Regions from separate parts of the Cereibacter sediminicola genome, predicted to be linked through region 1. Evidence: riboswitches for the same ligand, from Rfam matches in the RefSeq annotation. Region 1 holds a riboswitch; the other holds the start of a gene.
What was found. Region 1 has a riboswitch for cobalamin ahead of FG154_RS13485 (cobyrinic acid a,c-diamide synthase CobB). Riboswitches for the same ligand answer to the same signal wherever they lie in the genome.
Positions count from the first base shown of each region.

Region 2: another riboswitch for cobalamin. It lies ahead of FG154_RS07865 (TonB-dependent receptor plug domain-containing protein); the one in region 1 lies ahead of FG154_RS13485 (cobyrinic acid a,c-diamide synthase CobB).

Region 1 is NZ_VDEK01000020.1:30,223-41,240, forward strand. It holds gene FG154_RS13480 (cobyric acid synthase) at 1-1,143, opposite strand, end outside; gene FG154_RS13485 (cobyrinic acid a,c-diamide synthase CobB) at 1,140-2,501, opposite strand; cobalamin riboswitch at 2,587-2,791, opposite strand; gene FG154_RS13490 (energy-coupling factor ABC transporter permease) at 2,846-3,523, opposite strand; cobalamin riboswitch at 3,588-3,795, opposite strand; gene FG154_RS13495 (HMA2 domain-containing protein) at 4,158-4,553, opposite strand; gene FG154_RS13500 (heavy metal translocating P-type ATPase) at 4,734-6,845, opposite strand; gene FG154_RS13505 (hypothetical protein) at 6,850-7,242, opposite strand; gene FG154_RS21070 (hypothetical protein) at 7,247-7,417, opposite strand; gene FG154_RS13510 (hypothetical protein) at 7,421-7,603, opposite strand; gene FG154_RS13515 (hypothetical protein) at 7,600-8,151, opposite strand; gene FG154_RS13520 (FeoA family protein) at 8,367-8,609, shown strand; gene FG154_RS13525 (ferredoxin reductase domain-containing protein) at 8,805-9,293, shown strand; gene FG154_RS13530 (hypothetical protein) at 9,316-9,708, opposite strand; gene FG154_RS13535 (TonB-dependent receptor family protein) at 9,708-11,018, opposite strand, start outside.
Region 2 is NZ_VDEK01000008.1:83,270-94,287, reverse strand. It holds gene rpsF (30S ribosomal protein S6) at 1-123, opposite strand, end outside; tRNA gene FG154_RS07900 (tRNA-Cys) at 320-393, shown strand; gene FG154_RS07895 (3-deoxy-D-manno-octulosonic acid transferase) at 578-1,810, opposite strand; gene FG154_RS07890 (cytochrome-c peroxidase) at 1,981-3,024, shown strand; gene FG154_RS07885 (extracellular solute-binding protein) at 3,133-4,152, opposite strand; gene FG154_RS07880 (ABC transporter permease) at 4,180-4,980, opposite strand; gene FG154_RS07875 (ABC transporter permease) at 4,973-5,863, opposite strand; gene FG154_RS07870 (ABC transporter ATP-binding protein) at 5,865-6,929, opposite strand; cobalamin riboswitch at 7,251-7,451, shown strand; gene FG154_RS07865 (TonB-dependent receptor plug domain-containing protein) at 7,584-9,551, shown strand; gene FG154_RS07860 (ABC transporter substrate-binding protein) at 9,538-10,398, shown strand; gene FG154_RS07855 (FecCD family ABC transporter permease) at 10,395-11,018, shown strand, end outside.

The DNA.
Region 1 (11,018 bases):
GTCCGGATCGCGCACCATGCGACCCAGCATCTGGAACCCGGCGCAGATCCCCACCACGCGGCCGCCGCGGCGGGCATGGGCGCGGATGTCGATGTCCCAGCCGTTCGCCACCAGTTCCTGCAGCGCCTGGCGGGTGGTCTTGGATCCGGGCAGCAGCACCACGTCGATGCCCTCGGGGATCGGCTCGCCCGGGCGGATCCAGCGCAGATCCACCCCCGGCTCGGACGACAGCGGGTCGAGATCGTCGAAATTCGCCACGCGGCTGAGTTGCGGCACCGCGATCCGCAGCCCGGCGCCGTCGCTGCGCAGCGGCCGGGCCAGCGCCAGCGCATCCTCGGCCGGCAGCAGCGTCGCGGCGTCGAACCAGTGCACCACGCCCAGGAGCGGCCAGCCGGTCTGCGCCGTCATCACCTCGCAGCCCGGCGCGTAAAGCGCGAAGTCGCCGCGGAACTTGTTGACGATATAGCCGCGGATGCGGGCGCGTTCCTCCTCTGTGTGCAGCATCCAGCTGCCGACCACCGCGGCCAGCGCGCCGCCGCGGTCGTTGTCGGTCAGCAGCACCACCGGCAGGTCGGCATGCTCTGCCAGCAGCATGTTGGCGATGTCCGACCGGCGCAGGTGGACCTCGGTCGCGGCGCCCGCACCCTCGACGATCATCAGGTCGGCCTCGGCCGCCACGCGGGCGAAGCTGTCCATGATGGCGGGCATCATCAGCGGCTTCAGCTCGTGGTAATGCTTCGCCGGCCAGTTCCCCAGCGCGCGGCCGCGCAGCACCACCTGCGAGCCGACCAGCGCCTGCGGCTTCAGGAGCACCGGGTTCATGTGGATGGACGGAGCCACCCCCGCCGCCCGCGCCTGCAGCGCCTGCGCGCGCCCGATCTCGCCAAAGTTCGGCCCGTCCGGTCCCGGCGGCAGATCGCTGTCGGCGGCAACGGCGGCGTTGTTCGACATGTTCTGCGCCTTGAACGGGGCGACCTTCAGCCCGCGGCGGGCGTAGGCGCGGCAAAGCCCCGCCACCAGGAGGCTCTTGCCGACGTCGGAACTGGTGCCCTGGATCATCAGGGCGCGCGCCCGCCGCGGCGGGGGCGGGTCGAGCAGCGGCACGTCGATCTGCGGCAGGGCAGGGCGGGGATGATGGGTCATTCGGCCTCCGGGGCCACAAGATGGAAGAACGAGCCGGTGACGCGCCCGCGGCGCGAGCCGGTCTCGGGCACCGGATTGCCCTCGGCGTCGGTGACGCGCGCGAGCGGCGCGTCGGGCTGGTCGAGGATGGTGGAATAGTGGAACTCGTGCCCCGCAAGGCGGGCGCCCGCGTCGTGTCCCGGCAGCGGCGCCAGCAGATGAGCGGTGCGATAGCCCAGATGCAACCGCCGCCGCTCGTAGCTGGTAACGAGGCCGAGGAGCCCCGCCATCCTGCGCCGCTCGCCCTTCGCATCCACCAGCGCCGTGCCGAGCGCCATGTAGCCGCCGCATTCGCCATGGACGGCGCGAGTCTCGGCGTGGCGGGAAAGGCCGGCGCGGAAGCTCTCGGCTGCGGCCAGCCGGCCCGCGTGCAGTTCTGGATAGCCGCCCGGCAGCCAGACCAGATCGGCCTCGGGAGGGGCCTCGTCGGCGAGCGGCGAGAAAGGCAGGATCACGGCCCCCGCCTCACGCCAGCCGGTCAGGAGATGCGGATAGGTGAAGGAGAAGGCCGCGTCCGCGGCGAGCGCAATGCGCTGCGCGGGCGGCGGTGGCAGGCGCCCGGCGACCGGCGGCGCCCCGGCGCGCGCCGCGGTGCGGATGGCGTCAAGGTCGGCGTGATCGCGCAGGAGCGCCGCGAGTCGCCCAATCGCCGCCTCCAGGTCAGGATGCTCGCCCGCCTGCACCAGCCCCAGGTGCCGCTCGGGCAGGACGAGATCGCTGCGCCTCGGCAGCGCGCCCAGCACCGTCAGGCCAAGCCGCGCCATCTCGCGGCGGATCATCACCTCGTGCCGCGCCCCCGCGACGTTGTTCAGGATCACGCCCGCGAAGTCCGGCGCCTCCGGGTGGCGCGCAAAGCCGAGCGCCGTTGCTGCGGCCGATTGCGCCTGCCCGCCCACGTCCAGCACCAGAACCACCGGCCAGCCGAAGCGCCGCGCGATCTCGGAGGCCGCCCCACGGCCCGAGCGCCCCGGGGTCGAGGTGCCGTCGTAGAGCCCCATCGAGCCCTCGGCGATCACCAGATCCGCCCCAGAAGCCCGCGACGCCAGCGCGCCCAGCAGACCTTCGCCCATCGACCAGCCGTCGAGGTTGAACGACGGCCGCCCCGCCGCCGCGAGGTGGAAGGCGGGGTCGATGTAGTCGGGGCCGTTCTTGAACGGCTGCACGACCAGCCCTTCGTCGCGGAAGGCGCGCAGCAGGCCCAGCGTCATCGTGGTCTTGCCCGATCCCGATCCCGGCGCGGCGATCATCAGCCCCGGCGGCCGGGTCATCGGTGGCACCGCTGCGCTGTCCCGCGCCGGCTGGGTCTTGTCGTCCTGCATCCGAACCTTCCCGTGTCGGCGGAACGGCATGCAGGGGCGGCGAGAGCCGGAAACCGGAACCCGTCGCCGGAACACCCCGTCCGGTCAGCGTCATGTCGAGCTGGCAGGTCTCCCGGCTTGCGGATCCCGGGCACGAAGCCCTGCGGTCGCCCCGCCTTCCCGGCCGGGGCCAGTGGCATCGGGGCAACCTCTCCGGTCACGGTCGCGGGGGCGGCGGCCCCTGGGCCTTGCGGCCTCTGGCCTTCCCTTTTCACCCGCAGGAAGCGGGCACCAGCATCGCGGCATCAAGGACCGTGCCCGGCCAGCGGGCACGGCGAAAGCGGCCCCCCGAAGGGGCCGCGGTGTCAGGCCGCGTGATGCAGCCGGTGGGTGAAGAGGCCGGAGCCCGCGAGGCCACGCAGCGACTTGGCGCCGGCAAGCACCGCCAGATCGGCCAGCGGCTCGATCAGCACCACCAGCATGTAGGCGCTGCCGAAGGCGAGGATCGAGGTCATGTTCTCGGCCCCGAACCCCTGGCCGAGGAAGGCCCAGAACGCCACCCAGGCCACCACGCCGCCCTGATAGGCGGTCGAGAGGGCCAGCGCCTGCCGGTAGTCGAGATCGACATAGGGCGTGTGCGGCGCGATGATCCGCCGGGCCAGCGCCTGCACGGCAAAGAGCGGCACCAGAAGCGTGGTGACGTTCATGCCGTATTGCGGCAGGTCGAAGGGCGCGAACAGCAGCCCCTGGATCAGGAGACCCAGCGCCAGCCCGATGGCCGCGGGCGCGGCGCCCAGGATCAGGAACAGGGTCGAGCCGAGGATCAGGTGAACCTCGGAGACGCCGACCGGATAGTGTGGAAGGATCTCGAAGAAGGCAAAGACCGCCGTGGTTGCAAGGGCGCTGCGCAGGGCCAGCGAGGCGAGGCCGGTTTCGCGCAGGGCCTCCCAGCCGAGCTTCAGCGCATGGCCGCCCGCGGTCGCCGCGGTGGCAAAGCCCAAAATGGCCTTGGCTCCGGTCACCAGACCGGGTTCGATATGCATTGTCGTCCTCCTGACCGTCATCCCCGACGGCGTTTGGGGTTGGGCCGGTGTACCGGCAGTGGCGGCGCGGATGCGCCCGACGGCAGGTCTCCTGACTCGCGGGTCGTGGCCGTCCCCGAACCTTCCCGGCCATCGGCCAGTGGTGTCCATCGGGGCGGCTCGCCGCTCACAGTTGCGGGGGCAGTCGCGGCATCGGGGTTGCCCCCTCACCGTGTTCCCTTTTCATCCCTCGGGCCTCGCGACCCTCGGGAACCGTCGATGACAGGGGGTGGCAGATCCGGGCCGCGCCGTCAATGCGCCGGCTGCTGCCCGATTGGTTGCGAACCTCATCCGCGACCTTTCGGCGCAGGGGGCGAAGGGCAAGGCATCTTGCCAGAACAGAAAGTCGCGCGCCGGGCCCCCTTGGCGGGTCCATGCAGGGACGAAGGCTCATTGGCGAGAGCAAGGGCGCCGATCGTCGAACGCTGGTTCGGAGCTTCGAGCGACGTCGTTCACGGGCGCGCGTCGGGACACAGCCCACTGGTGGCGTTATTGGCAGTCCGGATCTCCTGGCGCGAACCCGCGCCACGCACATCGATCAGAGCGAAACGCCCCGACCGATTGCGGGGCCGGGAAAGAGCCCGGTCGTGCGCCTTCAGCGTCCGAGCAGAACGGTCCGCAGGCTGTACTCGAGCGTCCGCTGCACGATGGTGGCGAACATCGCCTGTCCCACCATCTCGCCGACGCTGCGCGAGACGTTTTCGCCGATGCGGCCGCGGGCGGCGGCGGGCACCGGCGTCTCCAGCGGGACGCGGCTGACCTCGGGCGGCTCGCTGTGGGCACGCAGCACCTCGACCACCCGGTCGAGCGGGGCGAGGGCGCGATCGTAATGCACGACCACCGATGCCGCGGCGGGGTTGATCTCCACCCGCTCGACGCCCTCGATCGCGCGCAGGGCGGACACCAGAGCCTCGCGCAGGGTAGCAGCCTTCGGCATGCCGGGCACCCGGAAACGGGCGCGGCCCGGGACATGGTGGACGAAGTAGGACATGCCGTATGCCTCCTGAACTTGTGCCGGACCCCGACGGCCGGGACTGCATCTTACCCGACAAAAACCGTAGGAAACAAATCGGGGGCCGTCAATGTTCTTTTTCCGGCACAGGGGTCCGGGACGGCACATGAAAACGCGCGCAGCCCGGGCTGCGCGCGTTTTCAACGGGCATTGCCGTTTTCAGCGGCGTTCCTGCTCCGGCAGCCCGGCCCGGGCGAGCGCATGGGCCAGGAGCGCGATGGTCGAGCCGTTGTGCATGAGCGAGGCTGCGGCCGGCGCCAGCCACCCCGCCGAGGCCGCCGCGAAGAGGCCGGTATTCACCGCCATCGCGATCCTGAAGTTGGTGTCGATGATCTGCATGGCGCGCGTGGCGCCCTCGCGCGCATCGGCCACCAGCCCGATCCGATCGTCCATCAGGATGATGTCGGCCGTCGCGCGGGCAATGTCGGCGCCCAGCGGCATGGCGATGCCGACATGGGCCGCGGCCAGTGCGGGGGCATCGTTGATCCCGTCGCCCACGAAGACAACGCGCCGGCCTTCGCGCTTCATCGCCGTGACGATCTCGGCCTTGTCCTCGGGCTGAAGCTCGGCCAGCACCTGATCCAGCCCGAGCGCCGCCCCCATCGCCTCGGCCCGGCCGCGCCGGTCGCCCGAGAGCATCACGATCCGCGACACGCCCGAGGCGCGCAGCCGGTCGATGGTGGCGCGGGCGTCCGCCCGCAACTCGTCGCGCAGGCCGATCATGCCGATCGGCCGCGTGCCGTGGCCGATGAAGAGCACCATCTTGCCCGCCTCCGCCAGCCTGTCGACGGCGCAGCCGTGGGCGGCGAAGGAGACGCCCAGCTCTTCAAGGAAGCGGCGGCTGCCGAGGCGGACCATCGCCCCCTCGACCTCGGCGAACAGCCCGCGTGCGACCTCGGTGCCGACGTCGCCGTGCGGCAGGTGGCCGGTGCCCTCGCGCGTGCCCGCCGCCGCCACGGCCTTGGCCACGGGATGCGAGGAATGCTCCTCAATCGAGGCCGCCAGCGCCAGCAGCCGCCGCGCCTCCCAGTCGGGATCGAGCGAGATCACATCGGTCACCACCATCGCGCCGTGGGTCAGCGTGCCGGTCTTGTCGAAGACCACCGTGTCGATCTGAGCGAGCTTTTCCAAACAGGGGCCGCCCTTGATCAGCACCCCCGCCCGCGCGCCCTTGGCCATGGTCGCCCGCACCGCAACCGGCGTCGTCAGCTTCACCGGGCAGGCGTAGTCGATCAGGAACACCGAGGCGAGGCGCTTCACGTCCCGCGTCAGGATCAGCGTCGCCAGCCCGATGCCGAGCGTGGTGTAGACCCGGCGGTTGGCGTTCTCCTCAGCCAGCCGCTCGCCCTCGGATCGCGTGGTGAGCGACTCGTGGATGAAGGCCGCGATCCGTGCCGTCGTCGTCTCGTCGCCGACGCGCTGCGCCTCGATCCTGAGCCGCCCGCTCTCGACGGTCGAGCCTGCGATCATCGCGGCGCCGGTCTCCTTGATCACCGGCAGGCTCTCGCCCGTCACGGAGGCCTCGTTGACCTGCGCCCGACCGTCGATCACCACGCCATCGACGGGCACCAGCTCGCCGGCGCCAACCACGACCGTGTCGCCGGTCACGACCTCGCGGAAGGGGATGCGAAGCGTCTCGCCCTCCCGTTCCACCCAGACCGTCTCGGGGTGCGGTTCGAGTAGCGCCTGCAACAGCGAGGTGGCGCGGCGGGCGGTGGTTTCCTCGAGATACTCCCCGCCCGACATCAGCGTGTCTGTGAAAAGCGCGGTGCGGAAGCCGCCGCGCGCCGCGCCGATGCCCACGGCAAGCGCATCGAGCACCTCGACGGTGATCCCGTGGGTCACCAGCGATCTCGCACCCGTCAGAAGCCGCGGCGCGATCATCGCCCAGGCGGCGGCGGTGCCGAGCCGCGCCGGCAGCGCCGGCAAGGTCGCGATCAGCGCAAGGCGCAGCACCAGCGGCCAGAGCCGGGGCTCCTCCTCGTCGTCGAAATGGGCGGGCGCAGGACGCGGCACGGCATGGGCCAGCACGGCCGGCGGACCGCCCGCTATCCGCAGCACCGCACTCCGGGTCTCGGCCCGGCCGTCATGCTCGACCACCAGCGACCGGGCGGCGGCGTTCAGGCGCGCCGAGCGCACGCCTGGCAGGGTCAAGACCGCCTCGGCGAGGCTCGGGCCGAAGCCCGCCGACCGCAGGCGCAGCCGGCAGGGCAGTTCATGAGCAATCTCGACCGGCGCGGCCGGTTCGATAAGGCGTTCCGGCCGCGACATCGGATCACTCACCCTTGTGGGCGCGAACCTCGGCCTCGGCGTCGCGGAACCGCTCGCGGGTTTCCTGCAGCCCGCCCTGCAGCCCCATCCATAGCTGCATCGCGCCCCGCATCACGCTGCGCTGCACCGCCTCGTTCGAGAGGACATAGGTGATCGCGCCCCCCACCAGCAGCCCGGCCACGAAGCGGCCGTTCAGCATCGATGCATTGGCGGGCGTCGCGGCGGCCTGCGCGGTCGGTTGTGCTGTCGGGGGCCAACCTGCGGCGGGTTGCGGCCAAGGGGCAGGCTGTGCGGCCCAGCCCGGTCCGGGCCAGCAGGCGCTGCGCGGCACGCGGGCACCGCCCGGCGCCGGCGCGTAGCCGGGATACATGACATAGACGGGGGGGTCGCTGCTCATGGTCTCAGGCCTCCGGCGCGGACGTTTCGGATTTCCGGCCGCGGCCGGCAAGGTAGAGCGCGCCGACGCCGGCCGCGATCACCCCGGCCAGGCCGAGCAGCGGCGTCCGGCGCGCGACATGGGCGGCGGTGCCGATCACGACACCCGCGCCCGCACCGATCGCCGCATGTTTCATGGCCTACGAGATCGCGCTGTTGCGGGGGATCGAGCCGTCGGTCACCGAGGGGCTCTGGCTGTAGACGCTCCAGACCGTGGCGGCCATCGCCCCGGTGGCGCCCGCGCGCAGCACCGCATCGGCCGGCGGCACCATCCGCTCGACCTGTCGGGTCGCCACCCGGGTGTAATGCTGGATCGAACTCATGACTTGCGCTCCTCGCTGCCGGGCGTCCTGCCCGCTTCCCCCGACGCCATGAGGGCGCCGAGGATCGACCGGATGGCCGGGATATTGGCCACGAGCAGACCGGCTGCCGCGCCGAACATCGCGCCCTTCCAGAACTCGTGATCGCATGCGCCGAGAAGCCGGCCGATGGTGTCGGCCTTCACCTCGCCCCTGGCGAACTGCTCGAACATCTCCTGCATCGCCTCGGTATCGAGGCCGCCCGCGGTCGCGTCCGGCTGCGGTGCGGGATGCCCGCCGGGCATTGCGGCCCCCGGGGGGTAGCCCCAGCCGGGAAAGGGCGCGGCCACCGGGGGCACTTCGGGACCGTAGTAGTACCAGCCAGGGGGCGGTGCCGGGGGCCAGCCCGCCGCACCCGGATGGGCCGCGAATGCCGCGCCACCGAGCTGCTGCGCCCATCCCGGCGGCACCGCCTGAGGGGCTGCGGCGCCCCAACCGGGCCCGCAGCCCCAGCCCGGCGGCGGTCCCCAGCCGGAGGCGTCGCGCTCCTCATGATCGTTCTTGTCCGACATTCCGCACTTTCTTTCTGGTTGCCCTCGCCGAAGGTTCGAGCGTGCGGCTCTCGAATCCTTGATGCAGATCAACCCGGTGCGGGCCGCAGGACTGGAGGTGGTCGTTTGCAGGCAGATCGGCGGCGGGGTGCGTCAAGCTGACGCCCGCGAAAGCCCGACAAAAACACTAAACCGGAGCCGAACGGGTAGGGCCGCGGGGGGCGGAAACAGAATCAATGCATTCAGGACAGATTCCGCTGGCGATGGTGCCCGAAGGGCGGCGGGCGATGGTGATCGCGCTTGTAGGAGGATCCGGGATGCGCCGCCGGATGGCAGATCTCGGGATCCTTCCCGGCCACGAGCTGCAGGTGGTTCGCGGCGGCGAGTGGGGTCCACTGATCGTCCTGGTGGGCGAGACGCGACTGGCCCTTGGACAGGAGGTCTCGCGCAAGATCTTCGTGATGCCCGTGCAGTCCTGACGCAGGAACAACGAGCGCAATCAGTTGGTGACCGCCTGGACGGATCGGGCGCGCATCGGCCCGTCGCCTTCCGGCGGATGGTGCTGCTCCGGTTCCCCCGGCCCACGGCCGCTGCCATCCGCCGGTTTGACACCGATCCGGTGCCCGTATATTCCGACAAAAATACTAAGGTTAGCGCCTCGGAGCATCCTCATCATGACGGCCTTTGACCCGGAACTGGCTGATCTCGCGAGTCGCGCGGCGCGCGCCGGCCGGGTGGCATTCTTTGCCGAGGAAGAGGCCATTCCCATGCTCGTCAGGCTGATCGGCCTCTTGCCCGATGATACGGCGGGCCATGCCTTCATGTCCTCCGCCGATCCGATGGCGGGCGTGCTCGCGGGGCCGCGCGGCCTCCATCTGCGCCGGGTTGGTCGGGGCGGGTCCTCCGGGCTCTTGCATCGGCTCGAGACGCTGGCATCGCCGGCAGCCGGCGGTCCGCGCTTCGTCTGGTTCGGTGGCCGGCCCGGCAACGCGCTTGAGGCACAGGCCATGCTCGCCGCGGGCGCGCGGCCTGTCGGGCAGGATTTCGCCGTCTCGGTCTGTGCCCACTGCCCGCTGAGGCAGGCCGTGCTGGGACGTGCGGCCGCACCGCAGCGGGCCGCGGCCCCTGTGCCCTCGCCGCGTCGCGCGCCGAAAGCGGGTTGACCGCAAAGCGCCCGCCGACGGCCTACCTGCGGCCGATGGCGATGAGCGCCCCCGCCAGTGCGGCCAGCGCCACGGCAGGCGCCCAGAGCACGATCGCCGAGCCGATGCCGAGCCGATCCAGCGCAAGGAAGCCGCGTGCGGGTCCTGCCGCCCAGTGCAGCGCCAGCATCAGCCCGGTGCCCGGCACGCTCCAGAGCAGCGCCGCGAGCGGGCGGCGCCCGAGGAACCCCGCGCCCAGGTGCAGCAACATCACCGGACCCGCGCCGCGCACTGCCGCTCCGAGTGCGGTCGCAAGCATCAGCGCCGAGACCCGGATGTCGAAGGGCCAGAGCGCGCCCCGCCATGTCACCGCCGCGAGGCCCGCGGCGATGACGAGGAGCGCGGCGAAGCCAAGGGCCAGAATCCGCGCCCGCATCAGAAGGTCATCCGCGCGCCGAGGTAGAACGCCCGCCCTTCGCCCGGCAGGAATGCCGCCTGTCCGGTCGCCGCGGTATCGACCGTCAGCGTCGAGGCGGCGTAGTGCGCGTCGGTCACATTGGTGATCTCGGCCAGCAGCGAGAGCCGCTCGTTGACCCGATATTCGCCCCGCAGGTCGGCCAGCAGGTAGCTCTCGGCCCAGAGCGTGTTGGCATTGTCCACCGGCACGTCATCCACCCATTTCAGCACCCCAGTCAGTGTCAGCTCCGGCGCGACCTCCCAGCCCAGCGTCGCCGAGACCACATTTTTCGGCGCCCCGGCAAGGCGGTTGTCGCCATGGGTGGCGTCATCGTCGAAGCGGAAGTCCTGCCAGGTCCAGGCCAGCCGCCCGGCAAGGCCCGGTGCCAGCTCCGCCGCGAGTCCGGCCTCGAGCCCGCTGTGGCGCGTGCGTTCGGCATTGACCGAGGCAAGCGTGGCGCCGGTCAGGTCGCGCAGCGACAGGATCTCGTTCTCGATGCGCGAGTGATAGGCGGTTACGTCCCAGCCGATCCCGCCCCGCGTCCCACGCCAGCCAAATTCGAGCGTTTCAGCCACCTGCGCCTCGAGGTCGGGCGTGGAGAACATCGCGCCAGCCGTGACCGGCGTGGGCCGCCCCGGTCCGGTGTTCGGCGTGCCGTTGACGGTCGCCAGCAGGTCGTCCTGCGTCGGCGACTCGAAACTGCGCGAGACCGAGGCCCAGAGTGTCTGATCCTTGGAGGGCTGCCAGGTCAGCGCCAGCGACGGGCTCCACCCCGAGTAGCTGCGCGCGTAGCCGGTTGCGGCGGTGGGCACCGCGCCGTCGGGCAGCCGCATTCCGGGCATCATCGGGTTGTAGCCGACCGTCGGCCGCGTCGGGTCCGTCCAGAGGTCGTCGTTGTCCCGCGTGGCATGGGTGAAGCCGAGGCCGGGCGAGAGCGTGAGCCCCGGCGCCAGTGGCAGGTTCGCCCCGGCATGAAGTGCCAGTGTCGAGGAGCCGAGCGTATTCTCGCCAAACTTCGGCCCGGCCTTGCCGCCGAGGTTGTGGAAATAGCTGCGGTTGGCGGTGCCGACCGACCAGCGCGCTGTGGCCTCGATGAGCGGCAGCGGCCCGTCCCCCCTCAGCGCGTAGCGCGCCGACAGCGTGCCGTCGAGACTGTCGGTGTCGCGCATCCCGGCCGAGATCGGGAAGGCGAAGCGGTCGTCGGTGCGGCTGGCAGAGAGGCCGAAGTCCCACAGATGCCGGCCGAGGTCGATCGTGGTGCGGCCGCCCGCAAGGATCTGCGTCGTCTC
Region 2 (11,018 bases), on a different contig from region 1:
TTCGCGATCCACGACCTTGCCGCCGTTGTCCGCGAGGACCGTCGAGAAATGTTCGATGAGGCCTTCGGCCTGCGCGTTGGAAAGATCCTGACGCGAGATGAAGACATGCTCGTAGAGAGGCATGCGGTCTCCAGTTCTGTGGGGCGCATTTCATAGGTCGGGCCTTGCCTTCCGCGGCCCGTCCACGAGAGTCTGCGCCGGTTCGCATGAGTGCGGAAGGATGCGGCCTTATAGCGGTCTGGGCGCCGGACGCAAGCGCCAAGGCTGCGCAGAGCCCCCTTGACGACCCTCGCGCAAGCCACTACACGATACGCGCTCCGGCGGGTTGGCGGAGAGGTTACGCAGCGGATTGCAAATCCGTGAAGACCGGTTCGATTCCGGTACCCGCCTCCAGCATCTTCCTTGCCTTGAAGTCGTGCGTTTCCAACCGGGTGCATGTGCCGCCCCTCCTTCCGATTCGCGGCCGCCGCCGGGATCGGGCGACAGGGCGGCGCAAACGGGCATACGCGGCCGGAGGTGGTTTCCGGCGGGAATGGGATGCTCGGCCGTCTCTTGCCCACGGTTTCGGGCGGCGCAGCTATCGGCTCAGCGTGGCCTGCGTGAGGCGGGCGAGGGCAGCAAGGATCGGTTCGGGATCGGCCGAGCGTGGCAGGCGGCGGGCGGCCGCGGTCAGGGCCTCCTGCCGCTCCGGCCCCAGGTTTGCGAGCGCCGCTGCAAGCTCGGCCGGACCGGCGACGGGGAGGGCCGCGCCCATCCTGTCGAGGGCCGCGAAGATCTCGGTAAAATTGTGGACGGAGGGGCCGTGGATGAGGGCGGAGCCAGCCTCCATCGGCTCGAAGGGCGTGTGGCCGCCCCGCGGGGCCAGTGTGCCGCCGATGAAGGTCGTCCCACAGAGCCGATACCAGAGCGCCATCTCGCCCAGCGTGTCGGCGACATAGACCGGCGCATCCGGGGTCTCGCCGCGCGAGCGGAGGCTGGCCCGCAAGCCGCGGGCGGAGGCGAGCGCGGCGATCTCGGGGCCTCTCCGGGGGTGCCGGGGCGCGATCACGAGCAGATCGAAGCGGTGGCGGGCGGCAAGAAAGGCGTCGAGCACCGGCTCGTCCTCGCCTTCGTGGGTCGAGGCGGCCAGCAGGCAACGCGCGCGCGGCGGCGCGGCAAAGGGGGGCTCGACCGCGGCAGGCCGCACGCCCGCCTTGAGCACGAGCCGCGGCCCGAGCCGCTCGCGGGGCAGGCCCGCCGCGACGAACCGTCGCTCCGACTCCTCGTCCTGCGCCGAGAGCCAGTCGATCCGGGCGAGCGTCCGCCGCAGGAGGGCAGGGGCCACGCGCCGCCAGTTGCGCGCCGAGCCCTCCGACAGACGCGCCCCGATGGCCAGCACCGGGATGCCACCGGCGGCGCAGCCTGCGATCCGCTCGGGCCAGAGTTCGTTCTCGAGCACGAGGAGCGCGCGTGGCCGCCACCGCGCAAGGAAGCGCCGGGTGGCCCCCGCCGTGTCCCAGGGCGCAAGAACGGCCTCGGTGCGCGGGATGCCCCAGCCCCGGACCATCTGCCGGGCTGTCGGATTGTTGCAGGAAATCAGGATCCTGAGCGACGGGTCGCGCGCCAGGAACGCCTCGATCAGCCAGCGTGCCGAGGTGATCTCGCCATTGCTGGCCCCGTGCAGCCAGAGCGGCCGATCCCGGCTGCCGCCGCGAAGCGCGAGCCGTTCGGCGATCTCGCCCTCGGCGGCCCTTCCGCGCAGCCGCCGCCAGCCCGCGCCCATCAGCAGGAACGGCAGCAGCAGCATCAGGATGAGACGATAGAAGGTCACTCGTCGGGCCTTTCCCTTGTCGCGCCTTGTGACCCCGGACCCATCCGGAAGCAAGCGGCACATCCGAAATCGCGCCAGGCTGGCATATTAGAATTGATCTAAGTCAAGGAAAGCATCCCTGCGCAGGTTAGCCTCCGGTCAGCGCGTAAACGATTGCACAGGAGACCCCCATGCGCCTGATCCTCACCGCACTGATCGCGACCACGGCGCTTGCCGGCGCGGCACAGGCCGATGTCCTCCGGGACAAGGCGCTGGAATATTTCGCCCCGCTGCCCTCGACGGTGCCCGCCGTGAAGGGCAACCGGATCACCCCCGAGAAGATCGAACTTGGCAAGGCGCTCTTCTTCGATCCGCGGCTGTCGGCCTCGGGCGTGTTCTCGTGCTACTCCTGCCACAACCTGACCACGGGCGGCGACGACAACATGGAAACCTCGGTCGGCCACGGCTGGCAGAAGGGACCGCGGAACTCGCCCACCGTGCTCAACGCGGTGCTGAACGAGGCCCAGTTCTGGGACGGCCGCGCCGAGGACCTGAAGGCGCAGGCCAAGGGCCCCGTGCAGGCGGGTGTCGAGATGGCCAACACGCCGGCGCAGGTGGAACTGACGCTCCGCTCGATGCCGCAATATGTCGAGTGGTTCAGCGGCGCCTTCCCGGACGAAGCCGAGCCCACCAACTTCGACAACATGGCCAAGGCGATCGAGGCCTTTGAAGCGACGCTGATCACCCCCGCTCCGTTCGATGCCTTCCTGAACGGCGACGACGAGGCCCTGACGGCCGAGCAACGCGCGGGGCTCGAGCTGTTCATCGACAAGGGCTGCTCGAGCTGCCACTCGGGCGTGAACGTGGGCGGGCATGGCTACTATCCGTTCGGCCTGATCGAAAAGCCCGGCGCCGACATTCTGCCCGAGGGCGACAAGGGCCGGTTTGCCGTCACGGCGACGGTGGATGACGAATATGTCTTCCGTGCCGCTCCGCTGCGCAACGTGGGGGTGACGGCGCCCTACTTCCACTCGGGCAAGGTCTGGGATCTGAAGACGGCGGTGATGATCATGGCCGAGAGCCAGCTTGGCGAGACCATGACGGACGAGGAAGTCGGTCATGTCGTGGCCTTCCTCGACAGCCTGACCGGCACCATGCCGACGGTGACGACGCCCGTGCTGCCGCCGGAAACGGCCAGCACGCCGCGCCCGACCTCGGAAGTGAAGGTCGAGTGACGGCCACCGGGCCGGCCGGGCGGCTGTCCAGCCGGTCATGCGAAACGGGGGCGGCCTTCGGGCCGCCCTCTCTTGTGTCCGCGATGCCAGCGCCGCGACTGCGCGGGCCTATTTCTGAAGCTCGGTCCAGATCGCGGTGATGTATTCCTGCGCCTTCGGCCCGCAGGCCGGCAGGAACACGCCCTTGTCGGCGAACTCGGCCGGGATCACCACTTCGGGCGCCGTCTTCATGTCCTCGGGCAGGAACTCCTCGGCCCCGCTGACACCGGGCGAATAGCGCGCGAAGGCCGAGATCAGCGCCGCATTCTCCGGCTCGAGGATGAAGTTCAGGAACTGGTAGGCCTCTTCGACATTGCGGGCATCGCGCAGCAGCGCCACCGAATCCATGAAGGTGATGAAGCCTTCCCGGGGATAGCCATAGGCCACGTCGGGATTGGCGAGCCGCGCCCGCATCGAGGAGCCGGACCAGTTCACCGAGGCCGCCCAGTCGTTGTTCGAGAGCTTTTCGGTCGCGCCGTAATCCATCGAGATCCAGTGCGGCTTGGCGGCAAGCAGCAGGTCGCGCGCCTTCTTCAGCACCTCCAGATCCTCGGTGCAGGGCTCGCCGCCGGCATACATCGTGGCCAGCGCCACCACGTCGTTCATCTCGGGCACGACATTGACCTTGCCCTTCAGCTCGTCCGGCACCTCGAGCCAGACCGCCGAGGTGTTGATGTCGCCCGTGTAAACGGCGGTGTTGACCGAGATCGCGGTCGTGCCCCACTGCCACGGCACCGAATGGGCGCGGCCCGGATCCCACTCCACATCCTTCCATTCGGGGGCGATGTTGGCGTGGTTCGGGATCTTCGACAGGTCAAGCTCGGTCAGGAGGCCCTTGTCGCGGAAGATGCCCACATAGTTGGCCGAGGGCACCACGAGGTCGAAGCCGTGCCCGCCCGCCTCGATCTTGGCCAGCGCCGTGTCGTTGCTGTCGTAATCGGTGACCGTGACCTTGATCCCGGTCTCCTGCTCGAACTTCGCCAGAAGCTCGGCGCTCGTGTAGTTGCCCCAGTTGTAGAGGTTCAGCTCGGCCGCCCCCGCGAGGCCGGTCGAGGCGAGGAGCAGGGCTGTGGCTGCGATATGTTTCATCGGTCTCTCCTTGTTGGGTCGGCGGGTTCACTCCCGCTTTCGGGTGAGCAGGAAGAAGACGGTCAGCAGCGCCACGGTCAGCCCGAGAAGCGCGGTCGAGATCGCGTTGACCTCGGGTGTGATGGCCCGGCGCATCTGGCCCAGCATGTAGGTGGGCAGCGTGTCCTGCCCCGCCGATTTCACGAACTCGGTGATGACGACATCATCGAGCGAGATGACGAAGGCGAGCATCGCGCCCGCCGCGATCCCCGGCGCCATCAGGGGCAGGGTGACATGGCGGAAGGTCTGCCAGGGGTTGGCATAGAGATCCGCCGCCGCCGTCTCGAGGCTGAGATCCATCCCCTCGAGCCGGGCCCGGATCGGCAGATAGGCGAAGGGGATGCAGAAGGCGGAATGGGCGAGAATCAGGTAGCCGAGCCCGGAATAGCCGGTCGCCACCTTCACGCTCGCAAAGACGATCAGCAGCGCAACGGCGGTGACGATCTCGGGGACCATCAGCGGCTGGTTGATCGCCACATAGATGAAGGTCTGCCCGCGGAAGGCGGCCCTTCGGGTGGTGCCGAGGGCCGCCATCGTGGCGACCGACGTCGCGATGACCGAAGCCGCCGAGGCGATCACCAGCGAACGGGCGGTCGCCGCCTGCACCTCGCGGTTGGCCCAGGCCGCCTCGTACCAGCGCAGCGAGAAGCCGCCCCAGATCGAGATCGCGTTCGCGTCGTTGAAGGAATAGGCCACCAGCGTGAAGATCGGCGCGTAGAGCGCGAGGAAGGCGAGCCCGGCGACGAAGGTCACGCCCGGCAGGCTGGTGACGTCGAAGCTTCTACCCATGGCCGCTCTCCCGGCTTGCGGCGCGGACATAGACCAGAAGCGCCACCATCACGATCGCCAGAAGCAGCATCGAGAGCGCGGCCCCCAGCGGCCAGTTCCGGCCCTGCCCGAACTGAAGCTCGATGAAGTTGCCGATCATCATGTTCTTGCCGCCGCCCAGCACCCGCGGCGTGACATAGGCGCCGAGCGAGGGCACGAAGACGAGGATCGAGCCCGCGACGATGCCGGGCCTGACCAGCGGCAGGATGATCCGGCGCAGCACCTGCCAGCGGCTGGCATAGAGGTCGTAGGCCGCCTCGAGGAGCCGCATGTCAAACCGGTCGATCGCGGCGAAAAGCGGCAGCACCATCAGCGGCAGATAGACGTAGGTCATGCCGATCAGCACCGCCGTGTCGGTGTAGAGGATCTGGATCGGCCGCCCGATCAGCCCGGCCCGGATCAGAAGCGTGTTCAGGATGCCCTCGTTGCGGATCACCTCGTTGATGGCGAAGGTGCGGATCAGCAGGTTGGTCCAGAACGGAATGGTGATGAGGAAAAGCCAGAGCGCCCGCCGGTTTGGCGGGCGCGTCGCGATGAACCAGGCGGTCGGAAAGCCCACGGCGAAGGTGATGGCCGTCGTCATCAGGGACAGCTTGACCGAGCGCCAGAAGATCGCAAGATGCGCATCGGCAAGGCTGACCTCATCCGAGAAGATGTCGCGGGTGAAGAACACCTCGAACCAGGCCTCGGACGAGAACTCCCAGATCACGCCGCCATACTGGCCCTTCTCGAGAAAGCTGTAGATCAGCACCACCAGAAGAGGCCCCGAGGCCGCGAGGAAGAGGATCGCAAGCGCGGGCGCCGAAAGGAGCCAGCCGCTGCGCGCGCTGTCGCGGCGGGCCATCTCAGTCCCCCAGGAGCTGCACGGCGCCCGGCGCAAAGCGCAGCCCCGCGGGCTGGCCGGGCTCCAGCCCCGGATCGCCCGAGGCGCTGCTCTGCAGCCGTGCCACCACCTCCGTCCCGTCGGCCAGCGCAAGATGGCAATGGGTGTCGGTGCCGAAATAGACCAGATTGCGGATCGTGGCGGGCAGGGCGCCCGGCTCGTCCGGCGGCACGAGGCGCACCTGTTCGGGGCGCACCGCGACCGTCACCCGCCCTTCGGGCCCGCCCTCGACCGCGAGTTCGCCCCCCGCCTCGAGCGTGACGCGCCCGCCCGCGTGACGCGCGGGCAGGAAGTTCGTCTCGCCGATGAAGCTGGCCACGAAGCGGTTGGCGGGCCGCGTGTAGATCTCGCGCGGGGGGCCGATCTGGAGGATGCGGCCCGCGCTCATCACCCCGATCCGGTCCGACATGGTCAGCGCCTCCTCCTGGTCGTGCGTCACGAAGACGAAGGTGATCCCGGTCTCGTTCTGAAGGCGCTTCAGTTCGATCTGCATCTCCTTGCGCAGCTTGAGATCGAGCGCCGAGAGCGGCTCGTCCAGCAGCAGCACCCGCGGCTGCGGCGCCAGCGCGCGTGCCAGCGCCACGCGCTGCTGCTGCCCGCCCGACAGCTGCGCCACCCTCCGCCCCGCCAGCGCCTCGAGACGCACGAGCGCCAGCATCCGCGCGGTGACATTCTCGATCTCGACCCGCGGCTTGCCCTGCATCCTGAGCCCGAAGCCCACGTTCTCGGCCACCGTCAGATGCGGAAAGAGCGCGTAGCTCTGGAAGACGGTGTTGATCGGGCGGCGGTTCGGCGGATCGGCCGTGATGTCGCGCCCGTCGAGCAGGATCGCCCCCGAGGTCGGCGCCTCGAATCCCGCGATCAGCCGCAAGAGCGTGGTCTTGCCGCAGCCCGAGGGCCCGAGCAGGGTGAAGAACTCGCCCCTGCGGATGCCGACCGACACATCGTCCAATGCGCGAACGGCCACCTCTCCCTGCCCGAAGGCCTTGACGACATTGCGCGCTTCGACGGCTGTGGGTGCGGTCAAGGAGGGCCTCCGTGCAGGTCTTGTCACGAGGTTAGGCGGCGGCGCGGCGCGAAAGCAACCGTCGTGCTCGCAAATCGACCAAAGGGGCAGGGTGCTGCCTCGGGCCGCCACGACGCGCACGGTTTCTGCGCAGCGTCTGATCGACGCCTGGTGTCCTGCCGGGGCGCACCCGGACGCAGCCGGAAGTGTGTCGATCATGTGCCGGATCCGCTCGGCCGGGCCGCGCTGCGAGGCGTTCAACTGGGCCCGTCCCGAACCGGAGCGGCAGGGATCGACCCTTGGCCGCTGCACATGGCGCGCTTGACAGCGACGACACTTGTCCTATTGAGAAACGGCTTCGGTTCCGGCGTCATGGCCGGATGAAAAGGGAACGCGGTGAGGGGGGGTGTCTTCCGAATCCGCGGCTGCCCCCGCAACTGTAGGCGGCGAGCGACGACCGATCACGCCACTGGGTTTTCCCGGGAAGGCCGGTCCGAGCGAAGACCCGCGAGTCAGGAGACCTGCCGGAGCGATCACCCTTTCCCGCACGCGGGGCGCGTGCGGGAGGCGGTCCATCCGCTTCAGGTGACGCTTTCACCGTCGGCGGAGGGGCCTCCCTTTCCAAGGACATCGACAGACGAACCCGGGGATGACACCCCGGACGGAGAGGGACAGATGAAGAAGACAGCCGTTTCCCTTCTGGCACTGCTGGCCGCCGGCCCGCTGCCGCTTCAGGCGCAGGACATCGCATTGGACGAGATCGTGGTGTCCGCGAACCTCAGCGAGACCGAGGCGAGCCGCACGGGCGCGACGGTCGAGGTCGTGACGGCAGACGACCTGCGTTCAACCGGCGACCTGCGCTTTTCCGACGTGCTGCGCCGCCTGCCCGGGGTCAGCGTGAACACCCGCGGCGGGATGGGCAGCCAGACCGGCATCGCGATCCGCGGCGCCTCGCAGAACTATGTCGGCGTCCTCGTGGACGGGATCGACGTCACAGATCCGACCGCTACGCAGGTCGCCTTCGACTTTGGCCAGTTGACCACTGTCGACGTATCGCGCCTGGAGGTGCTCAAAGGCAGCCAGTCGGCGCTCTATGGCTCGGGGGCGGTGGGCGGCGTCGTCACGATCACCACGCTGCGTCCGACCGAGGAGGGCACGCACCAGTCCGTCGCGGCCGAGATCGGCAGCCAGAACACCGTGGCGCTTTCCTACGGCATCACCCATCTTTCGGACGATTGGGAAGCCGCGCTGACCCTGTCGCATGTCCAGTCCGACGGCTTCTCGAACGCGAGCGAAAGCGATGGCAACACCGAGGCCGACGGCTACGAGCTCGACCGCCTGTCGTTCCATGTCGCCCGCACGCTGCAGAACGGGGTGCGGATCGGCCTCAACGGTTTCACCGAGAAAAGCGAGAGCGAGTACGACCCGGGTTATTATCTGCCGTCGTCGTTCCTTGGTCGGCGTCTGACCTTTGACGAGATCCTCGCGTCCGAGGTGCGGCTGGGCGATGGCGAAAGCTACGACGAACGCCTCGAACGAAGCTCGACCGGCCTTCGTGCCTTCGCGGAGTTTGACACCGGGCCGGTGAGCCACTCGGTCAGCGTCACCGATTTCCGCACCGAACGCACCTATTTTGAGAACGAGGTCGGGCCCGATTACCTCGACTATGACATCGCGACAGGCACCTATGGCACCAGGATCGTCCAGACAGAGAACACCTACAAGGGCCGGCGGACCGGCGTGAACTGGCAAGGCGGCTTCGATCTTGCCGGCGGGCGGATGATCCTTGGCGCCGACTGGAAGAACGAGGACTTCGATCAGCGTTTCGACTGGGATGATCTCTCAGCTGACAGCTCGACAACCGGGGTTCTCGGCGAATTCACCCGCAGCCTTGGCGACCTCGACCTGACGCTGTCGCTTCGGCATGAGGATCACTCGACCTTTGGCGGCTTCGACTCGGGCCGCTTCGCGCTGGCCTACCGACTGGATGAGGCGACGATCCTGCGGGCTCAGGCCGGCACCGGCTACCGCGCGCCATCGAACTACGAGTTGTTCAGCGACTTTGGGTCGGCCGATCTCGACCCCGAGCAAAGCCGGAACGTTGATCTTGGCATCGAGCATGCGTTTGCCGAAGGGACATCGCTTCGCGCCACCGCCTTCTTCCTCGAGGTCGAAGAACTGATCGACTTTAATCCGAACGCCATGGGCTGCGCCGTCGGTCGGGGCTGCTACAGCCAAGTTCCGGGCACGTCGCGGCGCAGTGGTCTGGAACTGTCGGGCACACTGGCGCTGACCGAGACGCTGGGCTTGGCCGCAGCTTATACCTACACCGACAGCGCAACCAACGCCGCGACCACATGGGCCAGCGTGCCGCGGCATCTGGTGGCGGTCGAGCTGACGTCGGATCTGACGCCGACGCTGCATGGCCGGATCGGCCTGACCACGGCGATGGACCGTCCTGACGACTTCGGCACTCCGGTCGAGAACTACAGCCTCGTCGATGCCACGCTGACCAAGGATCTCGGCGCGGGACGCGAGGCCTATCTGCGGGTGGAAAACCTGTTTGACGAAGAGTATGAACAGGTTCCGGGCTACGGAACCTCGGGGAGGGCTGTCTTTGCGGGGCTGCGTGCGCGCTTCTAGGCGGCTTGCGCTGGCGGTGGTGGCGGGGATGGCCGCCGCCGCTCCCGCCGTGGCCGAGGGGCCGCGGCGGGTGGTTTCGATCAATCTCTGCACCGATCAGCTCGCCATGCTGCTGGCGGCGCCCGGACAGCTCCTGTCGGTTTCGCATCTTGCGAGCGAGCCTCAGACGTCGGCCATGGTCGAGGAGGCGCGGGCCTATCCGGCCAACCGGGGACAGGCCGAGCAGGTGTTCCTCATGCAGCCCGACCTCGTGCTGGCCGGCACCTTCACCGCCCGTTCGAGCGTCGATCTCCTCCGGCGGCTCGGGGTCGAGGTGGTCGAACTGCCGCCAGCCAACGGGCTGGCCGACGTCAGCGAGCATCTGCGTATCGTGGGCCGCGCACTCGGCCGCGAGGCGCAGGCGGAAGGGATGGTGCGCGACTATGAGGCGGGGCTCGAGCGGTTGCGGTCGGACCTGCCGCCTGCGCGGGCCGCGATGTATTACCCGTCGGGCTACACGACAGGCTCGGGCACCCTGGCCGATGCGATCCTGCGGCACGCGGGCTTTTCCAACGTGGCGGCGGAACTGGGGCTCGACGGGGGCGGGAACCTGCCTCTCGAGCGGCTGGTGATGGCCGAGCCGGACATGATCGTGACCTCGACCGCCTATCCCGGCGCCTCGCGGGCCGAGGAGCTTCTGGTCCATCCCGCCCTGCGCGCGGTGCAGAGCGACGCGGGCGCGGCCGAGGTTTCGGACGCCGACTGGATCTGCGGCACGCCGGCGATCCTGCCCGCGCTGCGCTCCATGGTCGAGGCGCGCCGGGGGCTCGAGAGCGAGCGCCTGACCCAGTGGGACGGAGCCCGGTGAGATATCCCCTTCTTCTCGGCGCGCTGGCCCTTGCGGTGGCGCTTCTTTTCACGGTGTCGCTGCTGGTCGGGCCTGCGGCGCTTGGCCTGGGCGAGTCGCTGCAGGCCTTGCTGGCCGGGCGCGGCGAGGCCGTCGTCCTCGTGATGCGCGAGATCCGGCTGCCGCGGGCGATCCTTGGGCTGGCGGTGGGCGCGGTGCTGGGCCTCTCGGGCGCGGCGCTGCAGGGGTTCCTGCGAAATCCCTTGGCAGAACCTGGGCTTGTGGGCGTTTCCTCATCCGCCGCGCTTGGGGCGGTGATCGCGCTTCAGACCGGGATCGCGGCGGCCTTCACGTTGGCGCTGCCGCTGTCGGCGCTGGCGGGGGCGGCGCTGTCGGTGCTGCTCATCCTGGGGCTGGCCGGACCGCGCGGCGGCGCGCTGGCGCTGATCCTTGCGGGGGTTGCGATCTCGGCCCTGGCGGCGGCGGGTGTGGCGCTGGTCCTCAATCTCTCGCCCAATCCGTTCGCCGCGATGGAGATCGTGTTCTGGATGATGGGCTCGCTCGCGGACCGATCCATGAGCCACGTCGCGCTGGCCCTGCCGTTCATGATCGCGGGGACCGTGCTGCTGCTCACGCTCGGG